4 regions of the Kineosporia succinea genome follow, and region 1 is predicted to be linked to each of the others. Evidence: riboswitches for the same ligand, from Rfam matches in the RefSeq annotation. Region 1 holds a riboswitch; each other region holds the start of a gene.

Region 1 (7,726 bases):
TCAGGCCGATGATCAGGGCGCAGGCCGCCCCGGCCGCGAGCGTGGTCCAGCGGGCGTTGACGTGCTCGCCCATCAGCGCCCGGTCCGAGGTCAGCCGCAGCAACGGCACCAGCGCGAACGGGATGCCGAACGACAGCACCACCTGCGAATAGATCAGCGCCGTCGTGGGATCGGCGCCCAGCGACAGCAGCACCAGGGCGGGCACGGCCGTGACCAGACGCCTGACGGCCAGCGGGATCTGACGGCGCAGCAGGCCGCCCATGATCACCGAACCGGCGTAGGAACCCACCGCGGTCGAGGCCAGGCCCGAGAACAGCAGGCCCACCGCGAAGAACAGCGCCACCGCCGGACTGATCGCGGCGCCGAGGGCCGCGTGCACGCCCTCGATCGAGTCCACGCCGCCCATCCCCTGCAGCGCGCCCGCGCCCAGGAGAAGCAGCGACAGGTTCACCGCGCCGGCCGCGAGCAGGGCTACGCCGACGTCGGTACGCGTGGCGGCGAGAACCCTCGGCTTGTCTTCGTGGTGGCCGTGCCGGTCGGCCGCCAGCGCCGAGTGGGCGTAGATGGCGTGCGGCATCACGGTGGCGCCGAGCATGCCCACCGCGAGCAGCAGGCTGTCGGTGCCCTCGAGACGCGGCACCAGGCCGGACATCACGCCGGACGCACTCGGCGGGGCGAAGAACAGTCCCGCGGTGAAGCCGACGAAGACCAGGCAGAGCATCGCCACGACGATGCGCTGGAACCCGCCCGATCCCAGCACGAGCATCGAGACCACCGTGGTGATCAGGGCTCCCGGCACCAGGGGCACACCGAAGAGCAGGTTCAGGGCCAGGGCGCCGCCGACGATCTCGGCGAGATCCGTTGCCATGGCGACCAGTTCGGCCTGGAGCCAGTAAGCGATCCGGGCCTTGCGGCCGAGGCGTGACCGCAGCACCGCCGGCAGCGACTGCCCGGTGACGATGCCGAGCTTGGCCGAGAGGAACTGCAGCGCAGCGGCGATCAGGTTGGCACCGACGATCACCCAGACCAGCAGGTACCCGTAGGTGGCGCCGGCCGTGGTGTTGGTCGCGACATTGCCCGGGTCGACGTAGGCCGCGGCGGCCACGAGGGCCGGGCCCATCAGGACAGCTATGCCCTTCAGGCCCGGCCTCGCGCTCTTCCCGGTCCGGTCGCGGGCGGGAGCTAGAAGTCCCAATCCTCGTCCTCGGTGTTCACGGCCTTGCCGATCACGTACGACGAACCGGAACCCGAGAAGAAGTCGTGGTTCTCGTCCGCGTTCGGCGAGAGCGCCGACAGGATCGCCGGGTTCACGTCGGTCTCGTCCTTCGGGAACAGCGCCTCGTAACCGAGGTTCATCAGCGCCTTGTTCGCGTTGTAGCGCAGGAACTTCTTGACGTCCTCGGTCAGGCCGAGCGGGTCGTAAAGGTCTTGCGTGTACTCGACCTCGTTCTCGTACAGCTCGAACAGGAGGTTGAAGGTGTACTCCTTCAGGTCGTCCCGTTCCTGAGACGTGACCAGCTCCAGGCCCTTCTGGAACTTGTACCCGATGTAGTACCCGTGCACCGCCTCGTCACGGATGATGAGACGGATCAGGTCGGCCGTGTTCGTCAGCTTCGCCCGGCTCGACCAGTACATCGGCGCGTAGAAGCCGGAGTAGAACAGGAACGACTCGAGCATGGTCGAGGCGACCTTGCGCTTCAGCGGGTCGTCACCGTTGTAGTAGCTGAGCACGATCTCGGCCTTGCGCTGCAGGCTCGGGTTCTCCTCCGACCAGCGGAACGCCTCGTCGATCTCGCGGCTGGAGATCAGCGTGGAGAAGATCGACGAGTACGAGCGCGCGTGCACGGACTCCATGAACGCGATGTTCGTGTAGACGGCCTCTTCGTGCGGCGTCAGCGAGTCCGGGATCAGGCTGACCGCGCCGACCGTGCCCTGGATGGTGTCGAGCAGCGTCAGACCGGTGAAGACCCGCGTCGTCATCTGCTTCTCGACATCGGTGAGCGTGGCCCACGACTGGATGTCGTTGCTCAGCGGCACCTTCTCCGGCAGCCAGAAGTTGCCGGTGAGACGGTCCCAGACCTCGAGGTCCTTCTCGTCCTGCAGTTTGTTCCAGTTGATCGCCTGGACCCGATCGATCAGCTTGACCACAACGTCCTCAATTCTGTTAAAGCGACTGACAACTCAGAGCATGCAGGAGACGCAGCCCTCGACCTCGGTGCCCTCGAGGGCGAGCTGCCGGAGCCGGATGTAGTACAGCGTCTTGATGCCCTTGCGCCACGCGTAGATCTGGGCCTTGTTGATGTCGCGGGTGGTGGCGGTGTCCTTGAAGAACAGCGTCAGCGACAGACCCTGGTCGACGTGCTGCGTCGCCTCGGCGTAGGTGTCGACGATCTTCTCGAAGCCGATCTCGTACGCGTCCTGGTAGTACTCCAGGTTGTCGTTCGTCATGAACGGCGCCGGGTAGTACACGCGGCCGAGCTTGCCCTCCTTGCGGATCTCGATCTTGGAGACGATCGGGTGGATCGAGGAGGTCGAGTTGTTGATGTACGAGATCGAGCCGGTCGGCGGAACCGCCTGCAGGTTCTGGTTGTACAGGCCGTGCTCGCGCACCGACTCGGCGAGTTCCGCCCAGTCCGCCTGCGTCGGGATGGTGACCGACGCGTCCGCGAACATCTGCCTGACGCGAGCGGTCTTCGGCTCCCAGGTCTTCGTCACGTACTTCTCGAAGTACGAGCCGTCGGCGTACTTCGACTTCTCGAAACCGGCGAAGCGCGAGTTCCGCTCCTTGGCGAGCAGATTCGAGGCACGGTAGGCGTGGTACGCCACCGTGTAGAAGTAGATGTTCGTGAAGTCCAGGCCCTCTTCGGAGCCGTAGAAGACCCGCTCACGCGCCAGGTACCCGTGCAGGTTCATCTGGCCCAGGCCGATGGCGTGACCGCCGGCGTTGGCCCGCTTGATCGAGGGGACCGACTCGATGGACGTCTGGTCGGACACCGCGGTCAGCGCGCGGATCGCGGTCTCGATGGTGCGGCCGAAGTCGGGCGAGTCCATCGTCAGCGCGATGTTGAGAGAGCCCAGGTTGCAGGAGATGTCGCGGCCGATGTGGTCGTACGACAGGTCCGTGTTGAACGTGGACGGCGTGGAGACCTGGAGGATCTCGGAGCACAGGTTGGAGTGCGTGATCCGGCCCTCGATCGGGTTCTCCCGGTTCGCCGTGTCCTCGAAAAGGATGTACGGGTAGCCGGATTCGAACTGCAGCTCGGCGAGGGTCTGGAAGAAGTCCCGGGCGTTGATCTTCTTCTTCTTGATCTGGCCGTTGTCGACCATGTCCCGGTAGTTCTCGCTGATGCTCACGTCGGCGAAGGGCTTTCCATAGACGCGCTCCACGTCGTACGGCGAGAACAGGTACATGTCCTCGTTCTTCTTCGCCAGCTCGAACGTGATGTCCGGGATGACGACGCCCAGCGAGAGCGTCTTGATCCGGATCTTCTCGTCCGCGTTCTCCCGCTTGGTGTCGAGGAACTGCATGATGTCGGGGTGGTGCGCGTGCAGGTACACTGCGCCCGCGCCCTGACGCGCGCCGAGCTGGTTGGCGTACGAGAACGAGTCCTCGAGCAGCTTCATCACCGGAATGACGCCGGACGACTGGTTCTCGATGTGCTTGATCGGGGCGCCGTGCTCACGGATGTTGCTCAGGAGCAGGGCCACACCACCGCCGCGCTTGGACAGCTGCAGGGCGGAGTTGATGCCGCGGGCGATCGACTCCATGTTGTCTTCGATACGCAGAAGGAAGCAGGAGACCGGCTCACCGCGCTGGGCCTTGCCCAGGTTGAGGAAGGTCGGGGTAGCCGGCTGGAAACGGCCGGAGACGATCTCGTCCACCAGCTGCAGGGCGAACTCCTCGTTGCCCTCGGCCAGGGCCAGCGCCACCATCGCGACCCGGTCTTCGAAGCGCTCCAGGTAACGCTTGCCGTCGAACGTCTTCAGCGTGTACGAGGTGTAGTACTTGAACGCGCCGAGGAAGGTCGGGAACCGGAACTTCTTCGAATAGGCGTGCTGGTAAAGACGCTTGATGAACGCGCGGTCGTACTTCTCGAGCGTCTCAGGCTCGTAGTACTTGTTCTCGACCAGGTAGTCGAGCTTCTCGTCGAGGTCGTGGAAGAACACCGTGTTCTGGTTCACGTGCTGCAGGAAGTACTGCCGCGCCGCTTCCCGGTCTTTCTCGAACTGGATCTCGCCGCTGGGACCGTAGAGGTTCAGCATGGCATTCAGCGAGTGGTAGTCGAGGCTGACCGGATTGGTCTCGATGACCTGGAGGTCGTCCTTCACACCGGCTGTCGTTGCCAAAATCGTTCCAATCCCTCGCGGACGCGTTCCACGTCCTCGGTCGTTCCCATGAGCTCGAAGGCGAACAGGTAAGGCACCTGACACTTCGCCGCGATGATGTCACCGGCGATGCAGTACGCAGTGCCGAAATTCGTGTTCCCCGCCGCGATCACGCCGCGAATGAGTGAGCGGTTGACCTCGTCGTTGAGGAACCGGATCACCTGCCGGGGAACCGCGCCACCGTCGTTGCCACCGCCGTAGGTCGGCACCACGAGCACGTAGGGCTCCTGGGCGTGCAGGAAGGGGTCTGTGGGCCGGAGCGGGATGCGCTCGGCGGGCAGGTCCAGCTTCTGCACGAAGCGGTGGGTGTTCTCGGAGGCGCTGGAAAAATAGACCAGCCTGGTCAATTCAGGCTACGGCGGCCGCGGCCTGAACCACCAGCGCGCGGATGCGGTCGGGGCGGTAGCCCGACCAGTGGTCCTCGCCGGCCACCACGACGGGGGCCTGGAGGTAACCCAGCGACAGCACGTGCTCGCGGGCCGCGTCGTCCTGCGTGATGTCGATGACCTCGTAGGCGAGGCCGGACTTCTCCAGGGCGCGCTTGGTCGCGTCACACTGCACGCAGGCCGGCTTGCTGTAAACGGTAATCGTCATAGGGCACATCCCGATCGTCATGAAAGTCAGGAGCGCGGGGGTGGTTCCCGGGGAAGACAGCGCTGTATGGCTTATCACCCGGCACCGTCCCTCGCGGCTCCACGGACGCGCGCCGCCCCAAGGGGCGACGCACATCACTGGCAGGTCTTCGGACTCGCGGGCGCGCGCCGAGGCGCATCTAGTGGCCGTCGCTTCCCGGGCGCCGAGGGCGCCCAGTGCTGTTGACGGCGGTCGTTCCCGCTCACCGCTGCGGGGCAGTCCCGGATTCACGCCGGGTTCCCTCTTACGACGCCCTACCTGGCCGGCAGGGCGAACCAGCAACAGGGAGCACCATATGCCGTGCGCCCCCCTTCTCGCGACACAACATGTTGTGGGCGTGTCGGATCCTCTGTCCGGACACTGGTAATTCTGGACCCGCTGTGATCAAGCATCACCAGGCGGCGACCGATGCATCAGCGACCCCACCTTGAGGGGCCGATCGGGTGGCATCGATGTCAGGAGCTTGGTGGTGGGCGCAGCGTGATCGACCGGCACCGCGTACGTAACCTGACGAGCGCAGCCGTGCTGATCCTGGCGGCGGCCTGTTCCTCCTCCAGCGGCTACGTGACGTCGGCGGACCCTGCGGACGCCCCAGCCTACGCGGCTCCCCCGCGCGTCCCGGACGTGACCAAGCCCACCGTCACACCGAGGAAGAAACTCCATAAGGGACGCGTACGCCTGGCTTTCGCGGGTGACGTCCATTTCCAGGGGGCGTCGGCGAGCGCATTGGGGGGCGACATCGGCAGCGCCGGAAAGATTCTGTCGAAGGCCGATCTGGCGGTGGTGAATCTGGAGACCGCGATCACCTCCGGGGGTACGGCCGAGCCCAAGCAGTACACGTTCCGGTCGCCTTCTTCGGGGCTGACGGCTTTGCGCCGGAATGGCGTGGACGTGGTCACGGTGGCGAACAATCACGGAATGGATTACGGGCGCACCGGTCTGGAAGACACACTGAAGGCCGGAAAGCGCTCGGGAATGCCGATGATCGGGGCCGGGCTGAACGCCGACCAGGCTTTCACGCCCTATCGCCGCACGATTCACGGGGTGCGTCTTTCGGTCTTCGGGGCGACGGACGTGCTCGACAGCTTCGCCACGTCGTCCTGGCCGGCGACCACCTCGCGACCCGGGCTGGCGTCGTCCAAGGACCCGGCCCGGCTCCTGAGAGCGGTGCGTGAGGCTTCCTTGACGGATGTCGTTGTGGTGGTGCTGCATTGGGGTGTGGAGCGGCAGTCCTGCCCGTCGGCGCGGCAGCGTGAGCTGGCTGCGTCACTGACGTCGGCGGGGGCGAGTGTGGTGGTGGGCAGCCACGCGCACGTGCTCGAGCCGGCGGTGCGGTCGGGGCGGACAGCGGTTCATTACGGGCTGGGCAATTTCGTCTTCTACGCCCGGGGTGGGGCCGGTGCGGAGACGGGGGTCTACAACGTCGTGGTGGATCGGGGCGGTGTGGTGAGTACGTCGTGGGTTCCGGCCCGTATCAATGGTGGACGCCCGGAACTGTTGCGTGGTTCGGTCGCCGAGGCGGCGGTTGCGGCGCAGAAGGCCCTGACCTCGCGCTGCGGCGTGATCTGATCCGGCCGTCTCGTTCGTGACGTGCACGGCTTGCAGGGGTCAAGAGACCAGCCGGGTCTCGGCCGTCAGCACCTCAAGGGTGCTGCCCGGACTGTCGACGCTGGCGGTCCCGTCGACGGGAAGCCAGGGGCCTCCCGCAACCGAGTACTCACCGCGGAAGATGGTGGTGAGCTCGACCCGCTGCGGCCCCGCCTCCAGATACACGTGTGCAGTTCGCAACTCGGGATACGGCGCCCCGGCATCGCTGGTGATCCGTGTGTCCCCGTCGCCGTAGCTCCACCGGAACTCGTACGGCTCGGCCCGCACGCGCACCGGCTGGCCCAGAAGTTCGGTGGGCAGCGTAACCACAGCACCATCGGTGTAGAGGTTGGTCGGGATGTTGACGAGGGTGCGGCGGTTCGGCGGCTGGACGACGATCGGTGACGCGAGCAGCGGCAGACGCCGGAAGTCCTCAGCGGTGAGCACGGGCACGATCGGCCGTGGCTCGCCGGGTTCGGTGCGCCCGAGGCAGACGTAGGCGCCGGTGGAGGTCCAGTTGCTGGTACCGGCGGGGGCGGTGAAGACCCAGTAGCCGATCTCGGTTGATTCGGCGGTGTCCGCGCACAGAGCCAGGGCGCCACCGCAGAGCACCGTTTCGCTCCGGGTGGGACTGTTGCCCTCACAAGCGGGAACGTAGGTCTGGATGAAGCGAGGTTTCGCCGATGCAGCAGCAGGGCGCCGTGCCCCATGCCCTCCGCCGGTCTGCCTCCAGCCGTCGAGGGAAATTGTGTCGTCGTCACCGCGGGACTTGATGCTTCCGACACCCGGTTCGTCAGCCGCAGCCGGTGCCGCAACGCCGAGGGCCATGACCATCATGACGAGAGCGAGCACGGGCAGGCGAAGAACAGTCATCAGTCGGCATCAATGCTCACGCCGTGCACCATCCAGGCCCCGTCGGTCCACGCCAGGCCCATGACCGCGCCGGCATCACGAATCTCCGCCACCGGCGTCTCTTTTCCGGTTTTCGCGATCACGGTCCCGGCCACCTGCTTGATCTCGGCCGCGACAAGAATGCGCGTCGGCTTCTCGACCGGCGGGACGGACATCGATTCGACCGAGATCTGGCCGCCCTCGCGCCTCGCGCCCGTCTGGGCGAACT
Region 2 (7,726 bases), 600 kb from region 1:
GTTCTTGGCCGCCACGGCAATCCGCCGGTACGACGTCTCCATGTCCGAACGAGCCTCACGCCCGTCCAGCCCGCGCCCGTACGCGTATCCGCCCCAGACCGCGTACACCTCGGCCAGATCCGCGTCGTCCCGCCAGGTGCGGGTGTCGATCAGCGGCAGCACCCCCGCACCGTAGGAACCCGGCTTGGAGCCGAAGATGCGGGTGGTGGCCCTGCGCGAGTCGCCGTGGGCGGCCAGATCCTCCTGCACGTGGGCGCGCACGAAGTTCGAGTCCGAGGGCTCGTCCAGTGAGGCAGCCATCTGCACCGCGTCGTCGATCATCTGGACCACGTGCGGGAACGCGTCCCGGAAGAACCCCGAGATCCGCACCGTCACGTCGATGCGCGGGTGCCCGAGTTCCTCCAGCGAGATGGCCTCCAGCGAGGTGATCCGCCGCGAGGCGTCGTCCCACACCGGCCGGATACCCAGCAGGGCCAGCACTTCCGCGACGTCGTCACCCGAGGTCCGCATCGCCGAGGTGCCCCACACCGACAGCCCCACCGACCGCGGCCAGTCACCCTCGTCGGCCTTGTACCGCTCGAGCAGCGACTCGGCCATCGACCGGCCCGTCTCCCAGGCCAGCCGGCTCGGCACCGCGCGCGGGTCGACCGAGTAGAAGTTACGGCCGGTCGGGAGCACATTCACCAGACCGCGCAGCGGCGAACCGCTCGGGCCCGGGTGCACGAAACCACCGTCGAGCGCGTGCAGGACGGCGGTGAGCTCGTCGGTCGTCTTCAGGAGACGCGGAACCACCTCGGAGGCAGCGAATTCCAGCACTGCGGTCAGGGCCGGCACGTCCACGGACGAGGTGTCGTCAAAGCCGGAAACCACCGACTGCACCACCGACGGCACGGCGGAGACGGACCACGAAGCGTCGGCCAGTCCCTGTACCAGCGCAACCGCCCGCTCCTGGGCCTCGTCCACCTCTTCCAGGCCGTCGGACTCCGAAGACCCGGTGCCGACCGAAGCCTCGTCCAGCCCCAGCGCCTCCCGCAACCCCGGCAGGTTCTGCGACCCGGCCCACAGCTGCCGCGCCCGCAGCATCGACGTGACCAGATGCACCAGAACCGATCCCGAGGGGGCCTGGCCGAGAATGTGCAGCCCGTCGCGGATCTGGGCGTCCTTGACCTGGCAGAGCCAGCCGTCGAGGTGCAGGATCATGTCGTCGAACTCGGCCTCGTGCGGCCGTTCGGCCAGCCCCAGGTCGTGGTCGAGCTTGGCCGCGTGCATGAGTGTCCAGATCTGCGTCTGGATCTGCGGGGCCTTCGCCGGGTCGAGCGCCGACACCGACGCGTACTCGTCGAGAAGCTGCTCCAGCCGGGCGATGTCGCCGTACGAATCGGCCCGGGCCATCGGCGGCACCAGGTGGTCGACCAGTGTCGCGTGCGCCCGGCGCTTGGCCTGCGTGCCCTCGCCCGGGTCGTTGACCAGGAAGGGGTAGATCAACGGCAGGTTGCCCAGCGCGGCGTCGGGGGAGCAGGAGGCCGAAAGGGCCAGGGTCTTGCCGGGCGTCCACTCCAGGGTGCCGTGCTTACCCAGGTGCACCACCGCGTCCGCACCGAAACCACCGGAGGGAACAGCCAGATTCAGCCAGTGGTAGGCCGCCAGGTAGTGGTGCGACGGCGGCAGTTCCGGGTCGTGGTAGATCGCGACCGGGTTGTCGCCGAAGCCTCGCGGCGGCTGGAGCAGCAGCACGACGTTGCCGGCGACGATGGCCGCCAGCACGATGTCCCCGTCCGGGTCGCCGGAGGAAAGCGCTCCACCGGGCGGGTCGACGAACATCGAACCCGGTGCCGGACCCCAGGACTCGACGACCGACGCCCGCAGATCCTCAGGAAGACCGTCGAAAAAGGCGCGGTAGGTAGCGGCCGGGATGCGAACAGGATTACGCGCCAGGTCTTCTTCGGAGAGCCAGTCCAGATCCTGACCGCCGGCCTCGATGAGCCCGTGCACCAGGGCGTCCCCGTCCATGGCCTCGAAGCCGGGGAACGCACCGGCGCCCGACGAAGGACCGACGTCGTACCCCGCGTCCCTCATCGCCGACAACAGCGCCAGCGCGGACGCCGGCGTGTCGAGACCCACCGCGTTACCGATGCGCGCGTGCTTGGTCGGGTAGGCGGTGAGCACCAGGGCAATTCGCTTCGATGCCGAGGGCAGTGAGCGAAGACGGGCGTGAGCCACCGCGATTCCCGCGGCCCGGGCAGCCCTTTCGGGGTCGGCCACGTACTGGGTGAGTCCCTCGGAGTCGACCTCCTTGAACGAGAACGGCACCGTGATCAGCCGTCCGTCGAACTCCGGGATCGCGACCTGGTTGGCCGCGTCCAGGGGGATCAGGCCCTCGGTGTTCTCCAGCCAGCGTTCCCGCGAGGTCAGCGTGCTGATGGCCTGCAGAATGGGGACGTCGAGAGCGGCGAGCGCCCCGATGTCCCAGGTGGACTCGTCACCCCCGGCCGAGGCGGTCGCGGGCCGGTTGCCGCCCGCGGCCAGCACGGTGACGAGCAGGGCGTCGGCGGTGCCCAGCCGGGCCAGCAGCTCGGAGTCCGCCGCCCGCAACGACGCGCAGAAGATCGGGAGGGCGCGTCCACCCGCGTCTTCCACCGCGGTGCACAGAGCCTCGACGAAAGCCGTGTTCCCGGCCACGTGGTGGGCGCGGTAGTAGAGGACGGCGATGGTGGGTCGCTCGTCCTCCGGTTCGAAACGGCTGGAGCGAGACAGGACACCCCACTGCGGCGTGCTGCGAGGTGGCTCGAACCCGAACCCCGTCAGCAGCACGGTGTCGGTCAGGAACGAGTGCAGCTCGGTGAGGTTGGAAGGGCCACCCTCGACCAGGTATCCGTGAGCCTGCGCGGCCACCCCGACCGGAACCGTCGAGCGGCTCATCAGGTCGGCGTCGGGCAGGGCCTCACCGGAGAGCACCACCACGGGTACCCCCTTGCCGAGCAGGGCGTTCAGCCCGTCCTCCCAGGCCCGGGTGCCGCCGAGCAGGCGCACCACGGCGACGGCGACGCCCTCGAGCAGGCCGTCCAGGTCGTCCACGGACACCCGGTTCGGGTTCGCCAGCCGGTACGGCACCGAGCTCGCGCGGGCGCTGAGCAGGTCGGTGTCGGAGGTGGAGATGAGCAGGACGGGCTGACGCTCCACGGGAGCTTCTGACACGTTGACGTCCTCTTCCTCGCCGTCCGCGCGGCGGGTCGGTGCGGTGTGGCACAGTTCCTGGCTCGGCACATGAGGTGCCTCACAGTGGCGCGACCGCGCCGGATTCTCACCGGCTTCCTGTCGTTCCACACCGGCTACAGGTGCTTAACGGTGCCAACTGTGCCAGCCCCGGGCCCACTGGCCTACCCTTGGCCGGTGTTCGTCGTCCATGCCTGGTGGTCTCCCGCGTCCGGAGATCCCGCCGACGACGGCTCGCTCGTGCTGTGGGCCGAGGATCCGCAGGTGCGCGCGGTGCCCGCCGAACGCACCGGGCGACGGCCGAAGGTGCGTGAGCACCCGTTCTGCATCCCCGCCGACGAGCTCGCCAAGACGCTCTCCGCCGGAGGCGTAGGCGAGGGCGAGGGCTGGGTGGAGGGCACCGCCGACCTCGTGCTGCCCTCGTTCCAGCATGCGCCGGCCGGTTCGCCCGAGCTGCTCGATCTGCGGTCGGGCTGGGCGTCCGACCGGGCCGAGGGTGAGTCCGCGCGGCTGTTCCCCGAGGTCAGATGGCGGGTGGCCACGGTTTCGGTGCCCGCGCGGCCGGCCTTGGCGTTGTTGCGCGGGTTCGTTTCCGGGCTTGAGGACGTGGTGGTCGCCGGCTCCGACGTGCGTCACCTCCTCGCTCTGCTGGCTTTCGTGGACGACCTGATCACCCGGGGCCGGGTGCTGCCGGTGGTGCTGGAGGCGCCGGACGGCCACGGGGTGGCCCGGTGGCGGCCGGTGATCACGGGGGACGACGGGGAGTGGTTCCGGCACGCGGTCGCCACCCTGCCGCCCTCCTGGAACGCGGTCGCCCCGGCCGGGGAGTGCGCCGCTGCGGCGGTGGACGCGCTGGTGGACGCGTCGGTGCGGGCGCGGCTGGCGCCGTCGCGGAGTTCGGGTGGGCTCGGGCTGCTGGGCTGGCGGCAGGGACTGCGCGGGGCGTATCCGGCGTTCCCGGCCAATCAGCGCCAGATGCGCAACCTGCTCGACGGGGTGGCGGAATGGCAGGCCGAGGCGCTGAACGGCGGCCTGGTGCGGGCCTGTTTCCGGCTGGTGGAGCCGACCGACGACGACCTGACGAGCATCCTGCGCCCGGCCGACGAGGAGCTGCGCCCGGCCGAGGAGTCGGCGCTGTGGCGCCTCGACTTCGGGCTGCAGGACGCCGACCAGCCCGGCATCTTCATCGCCGCCCAGCAGATCTGGGACGCCGAGCTCACCCTGACCCGGCTGCGCCGCAACGCGCCCCGGCCGCAGGAGACGCTGCTGGCCGAGCTCGGCCGGGCGCTGCGGCTGTACCCGCGGCTGCGAGAGGCCCTGCTCGGGGCGAGGCCGGTGGAGCTGCTGCTCGACACCGCCGGGGCGCACGAGTTCCTGACCGAGGCCGCCGGCCTTCTGATCGGCGCCGGTTTCGGGGTGCAGTTCCCCGGCTGGTGGTCGAAACCGCAGCGCCTGGGCGCCCGGCTGCGGGCGGGCACCCCTCCGCAGCCCGGAAGGGTCGAGGGCGCACCCGTTTTCCGGCAGAACGACATCGTGGAGTACGACTGGCGGCTGTCGATCGGTGACCAGCCGCTGACCGCCGACGAGGTCGACCTGCTGATCGAGGCCCAGCAGCCGCTGGTTCGGCTGCGCGGTGAGTGGATGCAGGTCGATCCCGAGAAGCTGCGCAAGGCTCGGACTTTCCTGCGCAAGCAGCGCAAGGTCGGGCCGCAGACCATGTCGATCGCCGACGTGCTCTCGGTGATCGGGGCCGGTTCCGAGGGCCCCGCCGGTCTCGAGGTCACGGGGGTGGACGCGTCGGGCTGGCTGGCGGACTTCCTCGCCTCGTCCGACGAGCGGGTCCTGCAGGACTTCACGGTGCCGGAAGGCTTCGAGGGAACCCTGCGGCCGTACCAGGAACGCGGTGTCGCCTGGCTGTCGTTCCTCGAGAACATCGGCCTGGGGGCGGTTCTCGCCGACGACATGGGGCTGGGCAAGACCGTTCAGCTGCTGGCGCTGATGGCCTCGGACCCGCCCGGGAGCGGCCCGACGCTGCTGGTCTGCCCGATGTCGCTGGTGGGCAACTGGCAGCGGGAGGCCTCTCGGTTCACGCCCTCGCTGCGGGTTCACGTGCAGCACGGGTCCGACCGGCCGCAGGGTTCATCGTTCGAAGAGGCCGTCTCCGCCAGCGATCTGGTCATCACCACGTATTCGTTACTCGCCCGCGACGCCGTGGCCCTGCGCAAGTTCGACTGGCGCCGCATCGTGCTCGACGAGGCCCAGGCGGTGAAGAACGCGGCGACGCAGGCGGCCACGGCGGCCCGGTCGCTGACGGCCTCGCGCCGGATCGCGGTGACCGGTACCCCGGTGGAGAACCGGTTGGCCGACCTGTGGAGCCTGATGGAGTTCGCCAACCCGCGCGTGCTCGGCGACCCGGCGGACTTCAAGAAGCGGTACGCGCTGCCGATCGAGCGGGTCGGTTCGCACGAGGCCCGGGAGAAGCTGAAGGCGGTGACCCAGCCGTTCATCCTGCGCCGGGTCAAGACCGACAAGACCATCATCAGTGACCTGCCGGAGAAGCTGGAGATGGAGGTGGTCTGCACGCTCACCTCGGAACAGGCCGCGCTCTACCAGAACGTGGTCACCGACATGATGGCCCGCATCGAGAACAGCGAGGGCATGGAGCGGCGCGGGCTGGTGCTGGCGACGATGACCAAGCTCAAGCAGGTCTGCAACCACCCGGCCCAGTTCCAGCGCGACGGCAGCCGGGTCGCGGGCCGCTCGGGCAAGCTGGCCCGGCTGGAGGAGACGCTGGAGGAGATCCTCGCCTCCGGGGAGAAGGCCCTGATCTTCACCCAGTACGCGGAGTTCGGCGAGATGCTGCGCACCCACCTGACCGCCCGCTTCGGCCGGGAGGTGCTGTTCCTGCACGGTGGCGTCGCCAAGACCGGGCGCGACGAGATGGTGACCCGGTTCCAGGGCGAGTCCCGAGACGCCCCACCGATCTTCGTGCTCTCCCTGAAGGCCGGCGGCACCGGGCTGACGCTCACCGCCGCCAACCACGTCATCCATGTCGACCGCTGGTGGAACCCCGCCGTCGAGGACCAGGCCACCGACCGCGCGTTCCGGATCGGGCAGTCCCGCACGGTTCAGGTGCGCAAGTTCGTGTGCGCGGGCACGCTCGAGGAACGCGTCGCCACGATGATCCGCGACAAGCGGGGGCTGGCGGCCAGCATCGTCGGCACCGGTGAGGGCTGGCTGACCGAACTGTCGAGCGGGCAGCTGCGCGAGCTGCTCACCCTGGACGCGGGGGCGGTGGAATGAAGGACTACGGGAAGCCTCTCGCGGTGGAGAACGGCCTGACCGCCCGCAGCGGCCGGGGCTCGATCGGCGAGCAGTGGTGGTCGCGCCGGTTCATCGGGGTGCTCGAGTCGTTCGCCCTGGGCACCCGTCTCACGCGGGGTCGCGCCTACGCCCGCAAGGGACAGGTCATCTCGCTGGAGGTCGAGCCCGGCGTCGTGGCCGCCGACGTGCAGGGCTCGCGGGTCACGCCCTACCGGGTGCGCATCGGGCTGAAGAAGTTCTCCCGGCTGACCTGGGCCAAGGTCGAGGTGGTGCTCGCCGAGCAGGCCCTGTTCAGCGCCCAGCTGCTGGCCGGGGAGTTCCCGCGCGAGCTCGAGCCGGTGTTCGCCCAGGCCGGCGCCCCGCTGTTCCCCGGCCGCCTGGCCGACCTCGACCTGCTCTGCAGCTGCCCCGACGGGGCCGTGCCCTGCAAGCACATCGCGGCCGTGTTCTACCTGCTGGCGGAGCGTTTCGACGACGACCCGTTCCTGATCCTGCGCTGGCGCGGGCGGGCGCGCGAAGACCTGCTCGACCGGTTGCGGGAACTGCGGGGCGACGCGCTCGAGGACGAGGACGACGACGAGACCCCGGCGATCGACCGCCTGGCCGAGGCCGAGGCGCCCACGGTGCTCAGCGCGTCCCTGGCTCTGGCCTCTCTCCCGGAAAAGGCGCCTTCTGGGCGCAAGCGGGCGAAACCCGGCCCACCGGGCGGGGATGCGGTGACGTTCTGGACCGCGGGCCGGCTGCTGCCGCTGCCCAGTCATCCCGATCTGCCGCCCGATCTGCTGCTGCGTCAGCTGCCCGCGCCGGGCAACTGGCTGGGCGGCGCCGCCCTCGTGGGCGAACTCGCGGAGACGTACCGGGAGATGTCCGACCGGGATTGACCCCTTTTGAGGCGAAAGTGCTTGTGGACACTCGTACGGCACGAGTGTCGGAGACGGGACTCCGCGCGTCCGGAGGGGCAGTCTTGATCGTGTGACCTCCGGACAGAGACCTCGTAAGCGCTCCGGCAAGAAGGTGCAGTCACCCGCCCCGGCGGCCGAAGAGAAGATCGTGGAGGCGGGACAGGCGCGGGTACCGGCACCTCGGGAAGCGGCCGACGAGGAACGGCGCGCATCCGAGGAACGTGAGGTGGCCGAGGCGATGAAGGCGTACTGGTCGCACGACACGTCTCCGGGTGAGGAGCCGGCCG
Region 3 (7,726 bases), 3.7 Mb from region 1:
GCCCGGCCCCGGAGATCGGCAACCGCAGCAGACCCCTTCTCCTAAAAGTGACACGATTCGGTGTAACACTTTCGGCCTGGATGCCGTTAGAGACACAGGAAACTGCAGGGCGGCAGTTGACCGCGTCCTCTGTTCGTCCTCGTCTGTCTTTGAGGTCTTCGTGTTTCACCGTGTGCGCCAGCACATGCCCCTGGCGCTTGTGTTCCTGTGTGTCGGTCTTGCCGCAGCAATGGCCGCTCCCTTTCTCACCCTCTTCCTCACCGACGCGGTGCACGCCTCCGGGCTGCAGGTCACCGCGTTCCTGGTGGCCGCACCGCTCTCGTCCGTCGTGGTCTCTCTCACCATGGGCCACTGGTCGGACAAGCTCCCCTCCCGCCGCGGCCTGATCATCGGCGCGGCGGTCACCGGTGCCGTCGGCTCCCTGCTGACCGCCTGGCTGCGCGACTACTGGCTCCTGCTCGGCCTGACCGTCACCATGACGGCCGCCGCCAGTGCCCTTGTACCGCAGGTCTTCGCCCACGCCCGGGTCAGCCTCGCCGGCTCCCCGCAGGCCGTGATGACGATGACCAGCCTGCGCACCGTGCTGTCGCTGTCCTGGGTCGGCGGCCCGTTCCTGGCCACGATGCTGCTGGCCGCCGGTGACTTCACCGCCGTCTACAGCTTCGCCGCCGCGATGTACCTGATCGCCGCCGTGGTCGCGTACCGGATGTTCCCCGCCGGGGCCCCCGTCCCGCCGCCCACCATCGGGGGGACGAGTGATTCGGTCGAGTCCGTCGCCGGTCGCGACGAGTCCCGCCTCGTCATCGGCCTCACCCTCGCCGCCCTGGTACTGCTGAACTGCACCGGGCACATGTCGTTGCAGGCACTGCCCCTGTTCCTGAAGAGCGAGCTCGACGCCGGCCTCGGGGACGCCGGGCTGATCCTCGGTCTGTGCGCCGGTCTCGAGATCCCGCTCATGCTCGGATTCGGCCTGCTGGCAGCCCGTTACAAGCTACGCATGCTGATCCTGGCCGGTCCGGTGCTGACCCTCGGCTACCTGCTGGTGATGGCGTTCTCCACGGCCACCTGGCAGATCGCGGCGGCCCAGCTGCTCAACGCCTCGGCCATCGCCCTGCTCCAGGGCCTGGGCATCACCTACGTGCAGGACATGGTGCCGAGCCGTCCCGGTCACGCCTCCACCCTGTTCACCAGCGCGGGACCGGTCGGTGCGATGCTGGCCGGCCCGGTGCTGGGCATCGCGGCCGGCACCGGGTACCGCGACGTCTACTGGATCGGCGCCGCGCTCGCCGCCCTGGCGTTCGTGCTGATGCTGGCGGCCCGGCCGACCCTCACCGGCGCCCGCATCACCCGCACCACCCGGATCACGCGCCGGGCCGCGAAGAGCGAGCAGGCCGCACTCGTCGAGGCCTGACTCCCCGCACCACCCGGGCCCGCGTTCCTCCTGCCGATGAGGGACGCGGGCCCGCACCTTCGCCGGGTACGCGCCCGGTCTCCCGACGCACGCGGACGACCACCACGTCCACCATCAGGAAGAGCAGCACGCCGACCCCGATCGTGGGCATGACCCAGCCCACCACCAGGGCCGCGATGATCGGGACCGGTCTCCAGCCGGCGGATCTCGGCGCCGGGCCGACCGCGAGACGGGTGCCGGTGGGGCGCCGCTGCCACCACATGCGATAGCCCCAGACGATCACGCAGACCAGGCCCACCGCCAGACCGGCCAGCAGCACCTGGTTCACGAGCCCGAACAGCAGGCCCATGTGCGCCGCGACGCCCAGCGTGGTGAGCTGGGCCAGCAGCGGCCAGTCCCCGAAACGGCTCACGGTCACAGTATTTCCGGTTCCGTCGATCACGGCCCGGTCGAGGTGCACGGGCACACTGCGGTCCTTCTCGATCACGGTCCAGCCTTCCCCCGCACCCGCGGGTGGGGTCAGGCGGATCGAGTTCTCCAGGCCCGCCGCCGCGGCCTCCGCGATCACGGCGTCGACCTCTTCCAGAGCATGGCCCACACCCGTGTGCGCCGTGTGCTCGGAATGCTGCGTGACCGTGGGCAGCTGGGGCGTGCGGCTGTCGAGCGCCGTCAGGGCATCACCGAAATGCCCTCCCGCCCAGCGCGACCAGGTCAGACCGGTCACCGACAGGAAGAGCAGCCCCACCGCCAGCCACACCCCGAGCGACGCGTGCCACGACCGGGTGCGACGAACTCCCCTGCGCGCCGCCAGGTCCGGGGTCAGGGCCCGGCGCAGGAATCCCGGCCGCGGGCGCAACCGCTGCCACCAGAGCACCAGCCCGCCGAGCACCATCACCCAGAGCCAGCTCGCGGCGGTCTCGCTGTACCAGCGCCCCCAGTCACCGAGCAGGAGGTTGCGGTGCAGGTCGTCGAGCCACGACCGCACCGGCGTGTACCCGGCCCAGGTCGTGAGCTCACCTGTCACCCCGGCCGTGTACGGATCCACGTAAACCGTGTGCTGCCGGTCGTTCTCGAGTCCGCCGACGGCGAACGTCACCTGCGTGGTGTCACGCGGCGCGTCACCGGGCACGATCTGCACGACCGTTCCCTCCGGATGTGCCGCCCGCGCGGCGGCCACCTGCTCGGCCACCGGCAGCGCCACCCGGCCGCCCGGGTCGACCCGCAGCTCTTCGCCGTGGACGACACCCTCGAGCTGCGGGCTGAACACGTAGCCCAGCCCGGTCAGTGCCGCGACCACCAGGAACGGGGCCACGAAAACCCCGGCGTAGAAGTGCAACCGGAGCAGGAGAGGACGCCAGGGCCGGGTCGCCGCGACGCTCACCTCGTCGGCCCGGAGGATCAGCGACGCGTCGTGCGTGCGGTCGGCGGGCAGGGTCATGAGAACTCCTCGAGCACGGTCGAGAGCGGCAACGCTTCTACGTCACGTAGAAACGAACCCTAGCCACCTTCTACTCCCGGTAGAAAATTACCGCCCGGTCAGGGCGGGTCCCGGGCTCAGGCGTCCCTCGGCCATCTGCCCCATCAACCGCCGAACCCGCGACAACGTCGCCGGATCGGGTTCCCAGCCGAGATGATCCAGCCCGCCCGGCACTCCCGACCCCAGACGCATGATCGCCCGCAGCGTCACCGCATGACTGACCTCGGCGGCCGCCTGGTCGTCGGCCCAGGCCTCGGTCACCGCCCCCACCGCCTCCGCCGCCGCCCGGCACGAGGGGACGAACGGGAAGATCCTCTGCCAGGCCAGGAATCCGGTCACCAGCAGGTCATGACGGTTGCGGGCGTGACAACGCTCGTGGGCCAGGATCGCCCGCATCTCGGCGCTGTCGGCCAGCTCCAGGGCACCTCGGGTGACCACGACCATCGGCCGGGCCCCGTTCGGCAGGCAGTAGGCCAGCGGCCGGTCGTCGTTCAGCACGTGCACCCGCAGCAGCGGGTCGTAGTCGGCCACCAGCGCCAGCGCCTCCTGGTGCCGCCGCTGCGAACGGCGCAGCCCCCGCACGGTCTGGGTCAAACGCACCAGCATCCACAGCAGGAAGAGCCCGGCCGGCCACAGCGACCCCACCGCCAGCGCCAGCGCGAGCAGCAGCAGGTAAGCCGTGACGAGCGCGTAGACCACCCAGACGACGGCGGCCTCGCGCGGGCGGCGCTGGGCCCAGCGGGCCCGGGAGAGCGGCCGCGGCACCAGCGTGAGCAGCACCCCGACCAGCGCCGGCAGCAGCAGGCTCACGAGCGCCTGCGCCGTTCCTCGGCCCCCAGCGCCCGGCGCAGCGCGTCGGCGTCGGCCTTCGACACCGCCCGCACGAACATCGACAGCGCCAGGGGGTGATCGGCGCTGTCCTGCAGCACCGCCACCATCGCCTCGGCCGTCAGCTCCTCCCGGCTGCGCACGGCCCGGTGCCGGAACACCCGCCCGTCCCGCTCACGGCGCACCAGGTCCTTGGCCCGCAGCCGGTCGAGCACGGTGTGCACCGTCGTCAGGGCCAGCTGCCGGTCGGCCAGCAGCTCGACCACCTCGGGCGCGGTCAGCCCGTCCGGACAGTCCCAGAGTGCCTCGAGAACAGCCCGTTCCAGATGATCCCGCCGTACCACCGCACGCCTCCTCCAACCCTCAGCACACTTCTACGTGTCGTAGAGAAAGTGAGTGTAGGGCCGGGGACTGTTCTCCTGCGGATCGGGACGTGGTTAGATCCTGGCACGGCGTGTCCCCCATATCGCCGCCACAACCACATACCGTCCGCGACGGCAGTGAAGGAAGCCGGTGAGAATCCGGCGCGGTCCCGCCACTGTCACCGGGGAGCAGACCCTATGCCGTGCCACGGCCGCACTCGCGGACCGGAAGGCCGGGGCGAGTGCTGATCCGGGAAGCCAGGAGACTTCGGCCGTCGCAGCGATCCAGGGCGAGGACCCGAGGAGATCCGATGACACACGCTGCAACGAGCGAGGTGCCCCGTGCACATCGCTGAGGGCTATCTGCCCCCGCTCCACGCCGCCGCCTGGACGGTCGCGGCCGCCCCCTTCGTGGTGCACGGCGCCCGCTGCGTGGTGCGCGAGGTGCGCGAACGCCCCGAGTCCCGGCTGTTGCTGGGCGCGGCCGGGGCTTTCACCTTCGTGCTCTCCGCCATCAAACTGCCCTCCGTGACCGGCAGTTCGAGCCATCCCACCGGAACCGGCCTGGGTGCGGTGCTGTTCCGGCCCCCGGTGATGGCGGTGCTCGGCGCCATCGTGCTGCTGTTCCAGGCCCTGCTGCTGGCCCACGGCGGCATCACGACCCTCGGTGCGAACGTGTTCTCCATGGCCGTGGTCGGCCCCTGGGTCGGCTACGGTGCCTACCGCGCCTGCCTCAGGCTCGGGCTAGCCTTCCCGGTGGGCGTTTTCGCGGCACTGTCGCTGTCCGACCTGTCGACCTACGTGGTCACGTCGGTACAGCTCGGTCTCGCCCACCCCGACCCCACGGGCGGCGTCCTCGGCTCCGTCGGCGAGTTCCTCGGCATCTTCGCCCTGACCCAGATCCCCCTGGCCGTCGCCGAGGGCCTTCTCGGCGTGCTGGTCTTCCGCGTCCTGGCCCGCATCGCACCGGACGAGCTGAGTTCCCTGGGACTGAAGCAGGCCCTCCCGGGCGAGGCGACCACCACCGCTGTTCAGGAGCGTGGCTGACATGACCCGCACCCCCCGCCGCCTCGCGATCGATCTGGCCCTGCTCCTTCTCGTGGTCGCCATTTTCGCGATTCCCCTGGCCCTGCGCCTGAACACCGACGGTCAGGCCGAGGGCGAGTCCTACGCGGGCAGCGACTCCTCCGCCGCCACCAAGGTCGAGGAGATCAACCCCGACTACGACGTCTGGTTCACCCCGTTCTTCGAACCCTCGTCGGGTGAGATCGAGTCCGGCCTGTTCGCCCTCCAGGCCGCCGCCGGCGCCGGTGCGCTCGGCTTCGTGCTGGGCCGCCTGTCCGGAAAGCGGCAGCGCCCGCGGGAATCGTGAGCGCACCCGCCCTCGATGTCGCCGCCTGGGCAAGTCCCTGGCGGCGGCACTCGCCCGGGGACAAGGTGCTGCTCAGCCTCGGCCTCGTGATCAGCGCGCTGGTCCTGCCCCCGTGGCCGGCCTCGCTCCTCGTCACGCTCGTGGCCCTCGGCCTGATGCTGGGCCCCGGCCGCACCCCTGCCCACCTCCTGCGCCGCGCCGCCCGCGGCCCGGCCGCCTTCATCGTGCTCGGCACCGTGACCATCGCGATCACCTGGCGCACGGACGGTTTCGGGCCGACCGTCACCGACGAGAGCCTGGGCAACGCCGCGCAGACCCTGGCCCACGCGATTGCGGGCACCAGTTCGGTGATGCTGCTGGCCGCCACCACCCCGATGACCGACCTGCTGGCCTGGGCCCGGCGCCGGGGCGTGCCCGAGGCGGTCGTCGACGTCGCCGGCCTGACCTACCGTCTGCTGTTCGTCCTGCTGGAGTCGATCGGCGAGGTCCGCGCCGCCCAGACCGCCCGGCTCGGCTACACCACCCGGCGCGCCACCCTGCGTTCGGCCACCACCCTGACGGCGGCCACGCTGACGCGGGCGTTCGACCGCTCGCGGCGGCTCGAGGCCGGGCTGGCCGGCCGGGGTTTCGAGGGAGTCATGCGCACACTGGCCGACCAGCGACCGTCGTCGAGAACCTTCGTCGCCGCCACCCTCGCGATGCTCGCCGCCGTGAGCGCGATCTCCCTGGCCCTGCCGTGGTGAGCGGCGAGATCGAGGTCACCGGCCTGAGTTTCGCCTACACCGGCGGCCCGCCCGTGCTCCACCAGGTCGACCTGAAGGTGGCCACCGGCTCCCGCCTGGCCGTGCTCGGCGCCAACGGCTCGGGCAAGAGCACCCTGCTGCGCTGCCTGTCCGGGGCCCTGAGACCCACCGGAGGGCAGATCGTCATCGGCGGCAACGAGCTGAGCCACACCCGGGCCGGGCTGCGCGAGCACCGGCACCGCCTGCAGCTCATCACCCAGGACCCGGACGACCAGCTCTTCTCGGCCTCGGTGCGCGAGGACGTCTCGTTCGGCCCGGTCAACCAGGGCCTGACCGACGACGAGGTGCGGGCCCGCTGCGACGAGGCCCTGGACCTGCTGGCCGCCACTCACCTGGCCGAGCGTCCCACCCACCAGCTGTCTTTCGGTGAACGCAAACGGGTGGCGATCGCGGGAGCCGTGGCAATGCGTCCGTCGGTGCTGGTTCTCGACGAGCCCACCGCCGGGCTCGACCCGGCCGCCGGCCAGGAGGCCACCGCCGCCCTCGACCGGCTGCACGCGGCGGGTACCACGCTGGTGATGGCCACGCACGACGTCGACCTGGCGCTGGCCTGGGCCGACGAGATCGCGGTCCTGACAGCGGGTTCCGTCACGCAGGGGGCACCCGCGGTGCTGCTCGACGACGACCACACCCTGGCCACCGCGCGACTGCGGCGCCCGTGGGTGCTGGCGGTCGCGGCCCGGCTGGGCCTCCCCCCGGACACGGTCAGGGACGAGGCCTCGCTCCTCGCCGCCCTCAGCCCCGGGGCGTGAAGATCAGGTGCGACTGCCCGGCGTGCTCGATGCGCTGCACGCCGATGCCGTAGACCCGTTCGATCAGGTCGCCCTCGACCACCTGGGCGGCCGGTCCCGAGCCCACCAGCCGGCCGTTCTCGAGCAGCACCAGGTCGTCGCAGTAGCGCAGCGCGAGGTTGAGGTCGTGCAGCACGACGACCACGGTGGTCTCGAGAGCGGCCACCAGCGAGAGGATCTCGTGCTGGTAGCGGATGTCGAGGTGGTTCGTCGGCTCGTCGAGCAGGAGGTGCGAGGCCCGCTGGGCGAGCGCGCGGGCGATGAGCACGCGCTGCTTCTCACCACCCGAGAGCCCGGCGAAACTGCGCGCGGCCAGGTGCAACCCGCCCACCCGGCGCAGCGACGTCCAGGCGATCTCCTCGTCCTCGGTCCTGACCCGCGCGAACGACCCCTGGTGCGGCGTGCGCCCGAGCAGCACCATCTCGGCCACCGTCATGGTGGTCTCGGCGGCGTTCTCCTGCACGACGACGGCCAGGTGCCGGGCGGACTCCCGGGCCCCCAGCCGGGGCAGCGGCCGCTCGTCGACCACCACCGAGCCGGAGGCGGGCCTCAGCGACCCGTACAGCAACCGCAGCAGCGTCGTCTTGCCGCTGCCGTTCGGCCCGATCAGCCCGAGAACCCTTCCGCTGCGGGCGGTCAGCGAGACATCGCTCACCACCTCGGTCTTGCCGTACGAGAAGTG
Region 4 (7,726 bases), 6.2 Mb from region 1:
GCCGCCCGTAGCGGCAGCCCCTCGCGCAGCGCGGGCTCGTCGACCTGAATCACCGCGGTACCGGCGTTCTCGAGATCGGTCACCTCGTCGCGCAGGGCCAGCGCGACCTGCCGGGCGGTCTGCTCCAGCGGCTGGTCGTCCCGCACGAACGACCAGCACAGCATCGTCACCGGGCCGGTGAGCATGCCCTTGACCGGCTTCGGCGTGAGCGACTGGGCGTACGACGTCCACTCCACCGTCATCGGGGCGGGCCGCGAGACGTCACCGACGACGACCGGCGGACGCACGTAGCGGGTTCCGTACGACTGCACCCAGCCGTGCTGCGTGGTCACGAAACCGGTGAGCTGCTCGGCGAAATACTGCACCATGTCGTTGCGTTCGGGCTCGCCGTGCACGAGCACGTCCAGGCCGAGGGTCTCCTGCAGGCGGATGACGTGATCCACCTCGGCCCGCATCCGCGCGGTGTACCAGGCCCGGTCGAGGTCACCGCGGCGGAACCGGGCCCGCGCCGAGCGCAGCGCCGGCGTCTGCGGGAACGAGCCGATCGTGGTCGTCGGCAGGTTCGGCAGCCCGAGGCGCTCGGCCTGCCGCGGCGCCCGGTCGGCGTAGGGCGTGGCCCGGTGTTCGTCGTCCCCCGTCGTGGCCCTGACCCTTTCGCGCACGGCCGGGTCGTGGGTGATGGGTGAGGCCGCCCGGTGGGCGAGAACCTCGTCGTTGTCCCGCAGTTCGGCCTCGATGGTGGCCGTCCCGGCGGTGATGCCCCGGGCCAGGGTGGCCACCTCGTCGATCTTCTGGCGGGCGAAGGCGAACCAGCGGCGGACGTCGTGGTCGAGCCCGGTCTCCAGGCTCACGTCGAGCGGCACGTGCAGGAGCGAGCAGGACGGCGCGACCACGATCTCGTCGGCCAGGGCGTGCAGCGTGGCCAGCCGGGCCAGCTGGGCGCGCAGGTCGGCGGCCCAGACGTTGCGGCCGTCGATCACCCCGGCGACCAGCCGCTTGCCGGGAAGCCCACCCACGGCGGCGAGTTCGTGCAGGTTCGCCTCGGCCCAGTCCCCGGACAGGTCGAGGGCGATGCCCTCGACGGGCGCCTCGCGCAGGATCGGCAGGGCCTCGCGCACCAGCCCGAAGTAGGTGGCCACCAGGATCTTGGGGCGGTTCGTGGCCTCCCCGAGACGCTGCAACGCGGTGCGGGCGGCCGCCAGCACCGCCGGCGGCTGGTCCTGCACCAGAACCGGTTCGTCGAGCTGCACCCAGTTCACCCCGGCGGCGGCCAGCTCGGCCAGGGCCTGCTCGTACACGGGCAGCAGACGGTCGACGAGCGAGACCGGGTCGAAGCCCCCGGCCACCCCGGGCGCGGCCTTGGCCAGGCGCAGGAACGTGAGCGGCCCGACGAGCACCGGCCGCGCGTCCAGCCCGAGCGTGCGGGCCTGGCGGTACTCCTGCAGCGGTTTGGCCGCATCGAGGGTGAACTCGGTGTCCGGGCCGAGTTCGGGCACCAGGTAGTGGTAGTTGGTGTCGAACCACTTGGTCATCTCGAGCGGCGCCACGTCGGCGGTGCCCCGGGCCATGGCGAAGTAGGTGTCCAGGTCGTCCAGGCCCAGATCGCGGTGCCGGGCGGGCACGGCGCCGACCATGACGAGGGTGTCGAGCACCTGGTCGTAGAGCGAGAAGTCGTTGCTGGGAACCTCGGTGAGCCCGGCCGACTTCAGGGTCTCGAACACCGCGCGGCGCTCGTCGACGACGGTGCGACGAAGGTTCTCGGCGCTCAGCTCGCCGCGCCAGTAGGCCTCGATCGCCTTCTTCGTCGCGCGGTTGCGACCGATCCGGGGATGGCCGAGAAGGGTTGCGGGCAGGGGACTGCCACGGAAACTGCTGCTGGTCACGTGCTCTCTCCTCGCGAGCTCGGTCTTCACCGGTGACCGGGCAGGAGGGGGCGCACGCACGGCGGATCGCCGTCTCGCCGACCGTCCCACGGGGTCACCGGAAACCCGAGGGCACGGTGGGCCCACGGCATCACTGGCAGGTCTTCGGACTCGTGGGCCCGCGCTCTGACGAACGCACCTACTGGCCGTCGCTTCCCAGGTGCCCACGGGCGCCCAGTGCTGATGACGGCGGTCGTTCCCACTCACCGCTGCGGGGCAGTCCCGGATTCACACCGGGTTCCCTCTTACGGCGCCCTGCCTGGATGGCAGGGAGAACCAGCGACGTGGCCAGCCTAACCGACGCCTAGTCGGAGTCCGAGTCCTTCTTGGTCGTCGCCGCCGCGTACGCCTGGCTGGGGGTCATCGGCACACCGTTGTACTTCACCGTCCTGTAGGTGCTCACCGGCACGCACCCGGAGTTCTTGGCCGTGGAGGCGTGCGAGTCGGCCAGCGCCTCCTTGCGGGTCTTGGCGGTGGTCCGGGGGTAGGTGTCGCCCTCGGACCAGTCCTTGCCGATCGCCAGCGTGACGTCGTCGACGTCGGTGCTCTGCCGCAGCAGCGAGGAGGGGATCTTCAGGTCGGCGGCCAGCTGCCGCGCCTGGTCGACCTGGCCCTGGGCGTAGAGCACGGCGGTGCGGGTCTCCAGGTCACCGGCGGACGCGTCGGTCACCGCCCGGTCGTAGCCCGCCTCGGTCAGGACCTGGGTGATCGAGCCGGCCCGGCCGTCCACGCCGCCGTGGTTCTGGACCTTCACCGTGAAGTCGGTGGCCACGCCGGCGGACGCGGTGGTCGCGGCCGCGGACGGGGTGGCCGTCGCGGTGGCCGGGTCCTTCGACAGTGACTCGTCGGCGGCGATCGTGGAGAACAGCTTCTGCGCGGCCTCGGCCGGCACCACGCGGTTGGAGTTGTTCGGGTCGGCCGCGGTCTGCATCGTGGTGAAGGTGATGCGGTCGGTGTCGACCTTGTTGAACTCGGTGGCGAGGTCGACGAGCTTGGGGATGCTGTTCAGGCCCTCGTCCACGGTCAGGGCCTTGGTCGCGGCGTCGGCCACGCCGTAGAGCTTGGTCGGGTTCAGCAGGGTGCCCTTGTCCTTGAGCGACTGGATGGCCGCCGAGAGGAACGCGTGCTGGCCGTACGTGCGTCCCAGATCGCTGCCGTCGCCGAAACCGTGCCGCGTGCGCACGAACTGCAGGGCGCCCTCACCCTTGAGCGTGTGCTTGCCCTCGGAGAGCTTCAGGTGCGAGTACGTGTCGTAGATGTCGGCGCTGACGCACACCTGCACACCGCCGGTGGCGTCGGACATCGCGATGACCCCGGCGAAGTCGACCATGACGAAGTGGTCGATCGTGACGCCGGTGAGCTGGTGCACGGCCGCCACCGAGCAGCCCGGGCCGTAGCTGAGGCTGGAGTTGATCTGGCCGTAGTGGGCCTCGCTGGTCGCGCCGGTCGTGGCGTCCTTGCAGCCGGGCATGTCGGTCATCGTGTCGCGCGGGATGCTCATCGCGGTGATGTTCGAGCGGTCGGCCGACACGTGCACCAGCAGCTGGACGTCCGCGTTGCCGACGGCGTTGTCACAGGCGCCGCCCAGCTTGCAGTTCTCCTCCGACGAGCGCGAGTCGGTGCCGATCACCAGCACGTTGATCGGGAAGCGGCCCTGCTCGTCGGCCTTGCGCACCCCGGCGCTGCCGGTCGTGCCGCTGAACAGCGCCGACGAGGCGATGTTGCCGTTCAGGTGCTGGTAGACGTACGCACCGCCGCCGAGCGTGCCGCTGACGAGCACCACCACCGTGCCGAGCACCACCTTGCCGAGGCCGGTGGTCCTGCGTGCCCGGGAGTGACGGACCGGTCTCGGTGCGTCGATCGGCCGGCTCCGGGCACGGCGCTCACTGGGTCCCACCCTCGCATGGTGCCTCCCGGAGGCTGAACCGGGCCTGAACCGGGCTGAGGGAATCGGTCTCGGGCCCCGAACCCGGCCCGGGCACGGCTCGCTCAGGGCCTCCGCAGCGCCTGCGGCACGGTCGTCGCCCTGAACTCCTCGCGCTCGTACGGGTTCTGGGCGTACGCCCAGAGACTCACGAACCCCTGCGGCTCGGCCGGGATCCGCCCCTCCCGGCTGGGACAGCCGTTGCTCACGGCCCGGCAGGTCTCGCGGTCCGACAGCGCGGGAACGGTTTCCGGCCCGTCGAACCCGGTGGCGCGGTAGGCGTCGGCCGGCGACGGGACCCGGGCGCGGTGGCCGGGAACGGCGGTGAGGTGACGTTCGCCGGAAGCGACCGGCGCGTCTTCAATACATGAAACCGACACCGCCGCACCGATTCCCGGGAGCGCGACGACCAGGGCGCTGCGGTGGGCGGGTGCGCCCGAGCGACTGGCGCAGAGGTGGAAACGGCCGGGCTCGGCGCCACCGGGACGAGGGTGGCCGGGAATCCGGCCGCCCGGACTGAATCGGTTCGCTGGATGGTTCCGGCCTGGGCCATGTCCGCCTCCGACGCGCTGGTCGCCTTCCCGTCACGCTGACAAGGCCGTCCCGCAAAGTCGACTGGATCAGTAGACTTCATGCGGGCGGTGCCACGACCACGGTGAACGTCGGCCGCCACCGGACCTCGAAACCCAGGTACTCGTACAGCCGGATCGCGGTGGTGTTGGAGGCGCCGGTGTGCAGCATGGGTACGTCACCGCGTTCGCGAATGGCGTGGGCGACCGCCCGGATCAACCGCCCGGCCAGCCCCTGACCCCGGTGCGCGGCATCCGTGCAGACGGCGCTGATCTCGGTGTGGCCGGGCGGGTGCAGGCGCTCGCCGGCCATGGCCACGAGCTTGCCCTCGCGCCGGATTCCCAGGTACGTGCCGAGTTCCACGGTGCGGCGCTCGAACGGCCCGGGCTCGGTGCGGGCGACCAGGTCGAGCATGTCGTCGACGTCGTCCGCGCCCAGTCTGACCGCTTCCGGCTCGGGGGCGCTGACCAGTGCCTGGGTCGAGACCATCTGGATGCCCGGGATGCTCATCGAGATCGTCCAGCCGTCCGGCAGCCGCTCGGCCAGGTCGGCCGGCCCCGGGAAGAACGCGGACCGCCCCGGCCCGACCAGCTCGGCCAGATCGGCCCAGGCCGCCGGATCGTCGTAGTCGGCGATGGCACTGATCGGCGAGATGTCGGCCGGATAGCGCCGGGCCCGCCCGGTGCCGATCGCGAGGGCGGCGTGGGCACCGGTGAGGGACGCCCAGCTGGGGTTGTCGAGAAGATGGGTCACGTCACTCATGGGGTTCGCCTCTGGGGAGGATCGCTGACGGGCCGCACGAGTGCACCACGCCGGGGCCGGCAAAGGCAACCAGTTTGATCGAGAAGGGCCGGTGGTCGGCCCCGAGGCGGGCCTACGTCGGCAGCCGCATCTCCAGCCGGGCCCCACCCAGGGGTGAGTCGTCCAGCCGGGCCGAGCCACCCGCGTCCCGCGCCGCCTCGGCGATGATCGCCAGACCCAGCCCGGCACCGCCCTTGTCGCGGGTACGGGCGTCGTCGAGCCGCACGAAGCGCCGGAACACGCGCTCGCGGTCCTCCACCGGCACACCCGGGCCGTCGTCGTCCACGCGCAGCACCGCCTGCGTGCCGTCGTCGTGCAGCGAGAAGGCCACCGCCGAGCGGGCGTGGCGCCGCGCGTTGTCGGCCGCGTTCCGCACCGCCCGCGTCATCAGGGCGATGTCCGCGACCACCCGCGCCGGCCCCACCCCGGTGGCGTCCACCTTCACACCCAGCGCCCGCAGCCGCGTCCCCTCGCTGAGCACCAGATCGTCCAGATCGATCTCCTGGCGGTTCACCGAACGCCGCTCGTCCACCCGGGCCAGCAGCAGCAGGCCGCTGACCAGCTCCTCCAACCGCGCCGCCTCGGTGTCGACGACCTCGGCCAGCCCGCTCAGCGTCGTCGCGTCCGGATGCATCAGCGCCACCTGCGCGTGCTGCCGGATCGCGGCCACCGGCGAGCGCAGTTCGTGCGAGGCGTCCGAGACGAAACGCTGCTGCACCACCCGCGCCTTCTCCAGGCGCTCCAGCATCCGGTTCATCGTCTCGGCCAGCCGCGCCACCTCGTCCCGGCCCGGCGGGGGCAGCACCCGGCCCGAGGGGTCGTCGCCGATCTTCTCCACGTCCGAGCGGATCCGCTCCACCGGCCGCAGCGAACGCCCGACCACCGACCAGGTCAGCGCGGCCACGAACAGACTCACCGCGGGCACCCCGGCCCCCAGCAGCAGCCCGGCCGAGCGGGTCGCGTCGTCCACCCCCTCCAGTGAGCGGGCCACCACCACGTACTGCTTCGTCCCCCCGAGCGTCACCGGGCTCGACCGCACGGCCCAGCGTTCGCCGAGCAGCTTCACGATGCGGGGCTGCGCGCTGACGGGCAGGGGCGGGACCTCGGCGAAGTCGTCGTCGGCGACCGTCATCACCTGCCCGTCGCGCTGCAGCTGGATGATCACCTCGTCGGCCTCGAACGGCGGCAGGGCTCCGGCGGCCTGGGTCTCGCGGGCGATCTGGGTGGATTGCTGACGCGCGGTCGTGGACTGCGCGCGGGTCACCTGCGAGCGCAGCAGGAGGACGAAACCGGCCGCGCCGAGCAGCAGGACGACCAGGACGATGAACGTCGTGATCGTGGTGATGCGGACGCGCAGGGTCCAGCGGCTAGACATCGGCGACCAGGCGGTACCCGGCGCCGCGCACGGTCACGACCGTGTCCACCCCGAACGGGCGGTCGATCTTCGCGCGCAGATGGGCGATGTAGACCTCGACGATGTTCGGGTCACCCTCGAAGTCGTCGTCCCAGACGCCGCCCAGGATGTCGAGCTTCGACATCACCGTGCCCGCGCGCCGGGCCAGGAAGGCCAGCACCGCGAACTCCCGGCTGGTCAGCGTGATCGGCGTCCGGCCGCGCCGCACCTCCCGCGAGGCCGGGTCGACCACCAGGGTCCCGACGGTCAGAACCGTGGGACGTTCGGGTCGGCCCCGCCGCACCAGCGCCCTCAACCGGGCCACCAGCACGGGGAACTCGACCGGTTTGACCACGTAGTCGTCCGCGCCCGTGTCGAGCCCCTCGACCTGGTCGGACGACCCGTCCAGGGCCGTGAGCACGAGGATCGGGGTCCAGTTCTCCTCCTCGCGCAGGGTGCGGCACACGTCGAACCCGCCCAGCCCCGGCATCATCACGTCGAGAAGGATCGCGTCGTACCGCACCTCGCGGGCGCGCCAGAGCCCGTCGATCCCGTTCTCGGCCACGTCTACCGAGAATCCCTCGGCCACCAGCCCCCGGCGGATGCCTTCGGCGAACCGCGCCTCGTCGTCAACCACCAGGACTCGCACGGGCACAGTCTGCTACGCCGGGGTTGAACGGGCGCTGAAGGGGCCCGGGCGGGTCCTGATGGTGGACGCGGTGGCCGGGTGGGACGGTCGGCGGACGGACGCGGTGGTCGGGTGGGCGGTTCGCGGACGGATGTGCGGGTCGGCTCCGGCGGAACGGGTGGGCCGCAGATAGGCCAGCCCGTACAGGCCGCCCACGATCACCGCCCCGCCGACGAGGTTGCCGATCGTGACCGGCAGCAGGTTGTGGGCGAAGGCGGTCCAGCTCACGTGCGCGAACTGCTCCGGGCCGGCGCCGATCGAGGTCCAGAACGACTCCGGGGCCAGGGCCTTGACCAGCGTGGCGACCGGCAGGAAGAACATGTTGGCGACGCTGTGCTCGAAACCGGCGGCGACGAAGGCGGTCACCGGCGGGATCACGGCCATGATCCGGTCGGCGGTGGTGCGGGCCGAATAGGTCAGCCACACGG

What was found. A riboswitch is a leader RNA that binds a small molecule or an ion and turns the genes downstream of it on or off. The one in region 1 is predicted to bind cobalamin.
Region 2: it holds a riboswitch for cobalamin, as region 1 does, so the genes downstream of both, cobN (cobaltochelatase subunit CobN) here and nrdH (glutaredoxin-like protein NrdH) in region 1, are expected to answer to the same signal.
Region 3: it holds a riboswitch for cobalamin, as region 1 does, so the genes downstream of both, J2S57_RS22905 (energy-coupling factor ABC transporter permease) here and nrdH (glutaredoxin-like protein NrdH) in region 1, are expected to answer to the same signal.
Region 4: it holds a riboswitch for cobalamin, as region 1 does, so the genes downstream of both, metE (5-methyltetrahydropteroyltriglutamate--homocysteine S-methyltransferase) here and nrdH (glutaredoxin-like protein NrdH) in region 1, are expected to answer to the same signal.

Annotation. Positions count from the first base shown of each region.
Region 1 is NZ_JAUSQZ010000001.1:1,590,664-1,598,389, forward strand. It holds gene J2S57_RS07075 (Nramp family divalent metal transporter) at 1-1,120, opposite strand, end outside; gene nrdF (class 1b ribonucleoside-diphosphate reductase subunit beta) at 1,183-2,148, opposite strand; gene nrdE (class 1b ribonucleoside-diphosphate reductase subunit alpha) at 2,182-4,263, opposite strand; gene nrdI (class Ib ribonucleoside-diphosphate reductase assembly flavoprotein NrdI) at 4,326-4,733, opposite strand; gene nrdH (glutaredoxin-like protein NrdH) at 4,735-4,980, opposite strand; cobalamin riboswitch at 5,103-5,314, opposite strand; gene J2S57_RS07100 (CapA family protein) at 5,428-6,588, shown strand; gene J2S57_RS07105 (hypothetical protein) at 6,628-7,479, opposite strand; gene J2S57_RS07110 (DUF6318 family protein) at 7,479-7,726, opposite strand, start outside.
Region 2 is NZ_JAUSQZ010000001.1:993,225-1,000,950, reverse strand. It holds gene cobN (cobaltochelatase subunit CobN) at 1-3,195, opposite strand, end outside; cobalamin riboswitch at 3,231-3,372, opposite strand; gene J2S57_RS04375 (DEAD/DEAH box helicase) at 3,391-6,516, shown strand; gene J2S57_RS04370 (SWIM zinc finger family protein) at 6,513-7,418, shown strand.
Region 3 is NZ_JAUSQZ010000001.1:5,266,089-5,273,814, reverse strand. It holds gene J2S57_RS22925 (MFS transporter) at 185-1,411, shown strand; gene J2S57_RS22920 (PepSY-associated TM helix domain-containing protein) at 1,362-2,849, opposite strand; gene J2S57_RS22915 (M56 family metallopeptidase) at 2,937-3,698, opposite strand; gene J2S57_RS22910 (BlaI/MecI/CopY family transcriptional regulator) at 3,695-4,060, opposite strand; cobalamin riboswitch at 4,220-4,347, shown strand; gene J2S57_RS22905 (energy-coupling factor ABC transporter permease) at 4,421-5,125, shown strand; gene J2S57_RS22900 (energy-coupling factor ABC transporter substrate-binding protein) at 5,127-5,450, shown strand; gene cbiQ (cobalt ECF transporter T component CbiQ) at 5,447-6,193, shown strand; gene J2S57_RS22890 (energy-coupling factor ABC transporter ATP-binding protein) at 6,190-7,005, shown strand; gene J2S57_RS22885 (ABC transporter ATP-binding protein) at 6,989-7,726, opposite strand, start outside.
Region 4 is NZ_JAUSQZ010000001.1:7,814,549-7,822,274, reverse strand. It holds gene metE (5-methyltetrahydropteroyltriglutamate--homocysteine S-methyltransferase) at 1-1,883, opposite strand, end outside; cobalamin riboswitch at 2,002-2,218, opposite strand; gene J2S57_RS34130 (LCP family protein) at 2,227-3,819, opposite strand; gene J2S57_RS34125 (hypothetical protein) at 3,912-4,226, opposite strand; gene J2S57_RS34120 (GNAT family N-acetyltransferase) at 4,477-5,178, opposite strand; gene J2S57_RS34115 (ATP-binding protein) at 5,291-6,592, opposite strand; gene J2S57_RS34110 (response regulator transcription factor) at 6,585-7,259, opposite strand; gene J2S57_RS34105 (formate transporter FocA) at 7,272-7,726, opposite strand, start outside.